One region of the Streptomyces sp. NPDC006430 genome, then DNA from elsewhere that is predicted to be linked to it. Evidence: riboswitches for the same ligand, from Rfam matches in the RefSeq annotation. Region 1 holds a riboswitch; the other holds the start of a gene.
What was found. A riboswitch is a leader RNA that binds a small molecule or an ion and turns the genes downstream of it on or off. The one in region 1 is predicted to bind cobalamin.
Positions count from the first base shown of each region.

Region 2: another riboswitch for cobalamin. It lies ahead of ABZZ20_RS14930 (energy-coupling factor ABC transporter permease); the one in region 1 lies ahead of ABZZ20_RS27415 (cobalamin biosynthesis protein).

Region 1 is NZ_JBEXQA010000024.1:86,290-88,482, reverse strand. It holds gene ABZZ20_RS27425 (inorganic phosphate transporter) at 1-711, shown strand, start outside; gene ABZZ20_RS27420 (hypothetical protein) at 740-961, shown strand; cobalamin riboswitch at 1,064-1,215, shown strand; gene ABZZ20_RS27415 (cobalamin biosynthesis protein) at 1,254-2,193, shown strand, end outside.
Region 2 is NZ_JBEXQA010000008.1:133,982-136,174, reverse strand. It holds gene ABZZ20_RS14935 (flavodoxin family protein) at 47-760, opposite strand; cobalamin riboswitch at 892-1,146, shown strand; gene ABZZ20_RS14930 (energy-coupling factor ABC transporter permease) at 1,175-1,867, shown strand; gene ABZZ20_RS14925 (energy-coupling factor ABC transporter substrate-binding protein) at 1,867-2,193, shown strand, end outside.

The sequences.
Region 1 (2,193 bases):
GGCATCATCACGCTGGCGCTCGTCGCCGGCGGTGCACTGGAGTCGGGTGCCAACCCGCCGGTCTGGGTCATCGTCTCCGCCGGCATGGCCATCGCGCTGGGTACCTCCCTGGGCGGCTGGCGCATCATCCGCACCATGGGCAGCGGCCTGACCGACCTGCAGCCGCAGCAGGGCTTCGCCGCCCAGACCGCGGCCGCCAACGTCATCCTGGCCTCCTCCAGCCTCGGCTTCTCCCTCTCCACGACCCACGCGTGCTCCGGCGCCGTCATGGGTGCGGGTCTGGGCCGCAAGGGCGGTGTGGTCCGCTGGTCCACCGCCACCCGCATGTTCATCGCCTGGGGCCTGACCCTGCCGGCCGCCGCCGTGGTCGCCTCCGGCGCCGAGCTGGTCATGCGCACCGGTGACATCGGCATCGCCGCCGTCGCGGTCTTCCTGATCGGCTCCTGCGTCGCCATCTGGGTCATCTCGCGCCGCCAGGTCGTCGGCCACCACAATGTCAACGACGTGGAGCCGACCGCCGCCGAGGAGCCGGGTGTCGTCACCACGGCCATGGCCGCCGTCGCCGTCCCGCCGACCGTGGCCGCCGAGGCCACTGCCGCCGGTACCGCCTCCACCGCCGCCGCGGCCTCCGCCGTGACGGACGAGGAGCTGAAGGCCACCATCCCGGCGGCCGCACCGACGACCCCCGCGGCTCCGGCCGCCGCGGTCTGACCCCGAGAACGACAGAGGAATCCGCAGCATGAAGATCGACTGGGCAGCACTCGGCTCCGTCTTCGGAGTCAGCCTCTCCGCCACCGTCGCGCTCGTGGCCCTGTTCACCCTGGGCCTGGTGGGCCTCTCCAAGCACGAGGCCGCCACCGAGCAGGGCGGCACCGCCACCCTGGCCCGCAGCGGCGCGTACGCCTGCTTCGCGGTCGTCGCAGCGGCCGTGACATACGGGATCTACCTGATCGTCAGCTGAGCTATCCACGCACGGCGCACGAAAGCTCCCTCCGGGTTTCCCGGAGGGAGCTTTCCCGTGTGCTGTGACCTGCCTCGCCGCAGGTCAACGGCGAGTTGACGGGCGTTCGCGGTGCGTGGTGGACTGCCCGAGCCAATACGGCGGCATGGAGAGGAAGTCCGGTGCGAATCCGGCGCGGTCCCGCCACTGTCACCGGGGAGCACGCGAGACGTGCGTCCCGGGAGCCAGGAACTCCCACCGCCGGACACGTCGAACCAGGGCGCGGACCCTGAGTGAGGACATACCTGCCACCATGCGTGCCGATCGCGTCTTCGCGTACGGCGCCACGGCGGGCCTGATCGGCGACCGGATCTTCGGTGATCCGCGCCGAGGGCACCCCGTGGCCGCCTTCGGACGAGCCGCCGCCGCCGTCGAACGCGCCCTGTGGCGCGACGACCGCGCCCGGGGCATCGTCCACACCCTCATATGCGCCGGAGGCGCTGCCGCCGTCGGTGTGCTGGGCGCGCGCGCCGTGCGCTCCCGGCCCGCGGGCGCCCGTATCGCCCTGACCGCGGCGGCCACCTGGGCCGTCGTCGGAGGGACCTCGCTGGGCCGGGAGGCCCGCGCCATCGGCGGCGCGCTCGCTGCCGGGGACGCCGAGGTGGCCCGGGAGCGGCTGCCACACCTGTGCGGGCGCGACCCGCAGTCCCTGGACGAGCAGCAGATGGCCCGCGCCGTCGTGGAGTCGGTCGCCGAGAACACCTCCGACGCCGTGGTCGGTGCCCTGGTGTGGGGCGCCGCCGCCGGCGTCCCCGGGCTGCTGGCCTTCCGCGCCGTGAACACCCTCGACGCGATGGTCGGCCACAAGTCTCCGCGCCACCTGCGCTACGGCTGGGCCTCGGCCCGGCTCGACGACCTCGCGGGCTGGCCGGGCGCCCGGCTGACCGCCCTGGCCGCAGTGGTGGCCGGCCCCGACCGGCGCGGAGCCGTACGGGCCTGGCGCGCGGATGCCGCCCGGCACCCCAGCCCGAATGCCGGGCCGGTGGAGGCGGCGTTCGCCGGTGCCCTCGGCGTACGGCTGGGGGGCACCCTCGCGTACGGGGGGCGGGTCGAGCACCGGGCCGTCCTGAACGGCGGGACGGGACGGCCCGTGGAGGTCGCGGACATCGAACGGGCGGTGCGGCTGTCACGACAGGTGACGTGGCTGGCATGGGGAACCTGTGTGGCACTGCGCTGTGCGGTGTCACGTCGGT
Region 2 (2,193 bases), on a different contig from region 1:
GCAGGATCCCCACCGGCCGGGCCTTCCACGCCGACCGGTCGTTTGCTCAGCGGTGCTCGGGGTTCGGGAAGTCGAAGCGGCAGCCGGCATCCCACTGCGAGCGCTGGTTGCCGTGCGCCGGAATGCCTCCCGAGCGTTTGAGCAGGGCGGCCAGGTGCATGAGGTTCCAGGACATGAAGGTCGTGTTCCGGTTGGTGAAGTCGTTCTCGGGACCGCCCGATCCGGGGTCGAGGTACGAGGGCCCGGGCCCGGCCTCGCCGATCCAGCCCGCGTCGGCCTGTGGCGGGATCGCGTAGCCGAGGTGCTGGAGGCTGTAGAGGACGTTCATGGCGCAGTGCTTCACGCCGTCCTCGTTGCCGGTGATCAGGGCGCCGCCGACCCGCCCGTAATAGGCGTACTGGCCGTGCTCGTTCAGGATCGAGGAGCAGGCGTAGAGCCGCTCGATGACCTGCTTCATGATGGAGCTGTTGTCGCCGAGCCAGATCGGTCCGCACAGCACGAGGATGTCGGCGTCCATGATCTGGCTGTACAGGACGGGCCACTGGTCGGTTTCCCAGCCGTGCTCGGTCATGTCCGGCCACACACCGGTGGCGATGTCGTGGTCGACGGCGCGGATCAGCGAGGTCCGGGTGCCGGCCGCCTCCATGACGGCGCGACTCCTGTCGATCAGGCCCTCGGTGTTGCTCGTCTCGGGCGAGCGTTTGAGGGTGCAGTTGACGTAGACGGCGCTCAGGTCTGAGTAGTCGTATGCGGAGGCCACGGCGCCAGCCTGTGCCCCACAGGTCGCGCCCGCCACCGGGACGCATCCGTCCGGGGGCCGGGCCGGGCCGAAGGGGTCGTCCCGGGTGGCCGGAACATCACGAAGCGGAATGCGAATCCCATATCGGGGGATGGGGTCGGGTTGTTACCGGTCCGCACGTCCGACTAGGGTCAGCGGGCCTTGGTGTTCGGGAAACCGGTGGGAAACCGGTGCGGCCCTCGCCACTGTGAACGGGAAGACTGACTCCACTCTCCCCCTGCCTCCGCCAGGGGGACCCCAGCGGGAAGCCACTGGGCGGCGCGGGAAGATCCGCATCGCCTGGGAAGGCGGAGTCAGGGCACCAGCACCCGTGAGCCAGGAGACCGGCCGGGGCGCGTTGTCCATCCACGAGGTGCTGGAGAGGTCTCCCCACTCATGCATATAGCCGAGGGGTTTCTGCCCCCCTTGCACGCGGCCGCCTGGGGCGCCGCGTCCGCTCCCTTCGTCGTCCACGGTGTCCGCGCCCTCACCCGCGAGGTGAAGGCCAATCCGGAGAGCACACTGCTACTCGGAGCGTCCGGAGCGTTCACGTTCGTCCTGTCCGCACTGAAGATTCCCTCGGTGACGGGCAGTTGCTCGCACCCCACCGGAACGGGGCTCGGCGCGATCCTGTTCCGGCCACCGATCATGGCGGTCCTCGGCACGATCACGCTGCTCTTCCAGGCACTGCTGCTGGCACACGGCGGACTGACCACCCTCGGCGCGAACGTCTTCTCGATGGCGATCGCCGGTCCTTGGGCGGGCTACGGGGTCTACCTGTTGCTGCGGCGCTTCGACGTCCCCCTGATGGTGACCGTGTTCTTCGGCGCCTTCTTCGCCGACCTGATCACCTACTGCGTGACCTCAGTGCAGCTGGCGCTGGCCTTCCCCGACCCGGGGAGCGGGTTCCTGGGTGCGCTCGCGAAGTTCGGCGGGATCTTCGCGGTCACGCAGCTCCCGCTCGCCGTGAGCGAGGGTCTGCTGACGGTGCTCGTGATGCGGCTGCTGATGCAGTCGAGCAAGTCGGACCTGGTCCGGCTGGGCGTGGCGAAGCTGAGCGGACGCAGCGGACAGAAGGCGGCGATCTGATGGGCACGAGCCGGAACGCGAAGATCAACGGCCTGTTGCTGTTCCTGGTGGCAGCGCTGGCCGTGCTGCCGCTCGCGCTGGGGCTGGGCGAGGGCGAGGAGGAGCCGTTCACCGGCGCGGACGCGCAGGCGGAGGCCGCCATCACGGAGCTCAAGCCCGACTACGAGCCGTGGTTCTCCCCTCTGTACGAGCCCCCGTCCGCCGAGATCGAATCAGCGCTGTTCGCCCTCCAGGCCGCGCTCGGTGCGGGCGTGCTCGCCTACTACTTCGGGCTGCGCGCGGGCCGCCGTCAAGGCGCCGCCGCCGCGGCGACGGCGGCTGCCGCT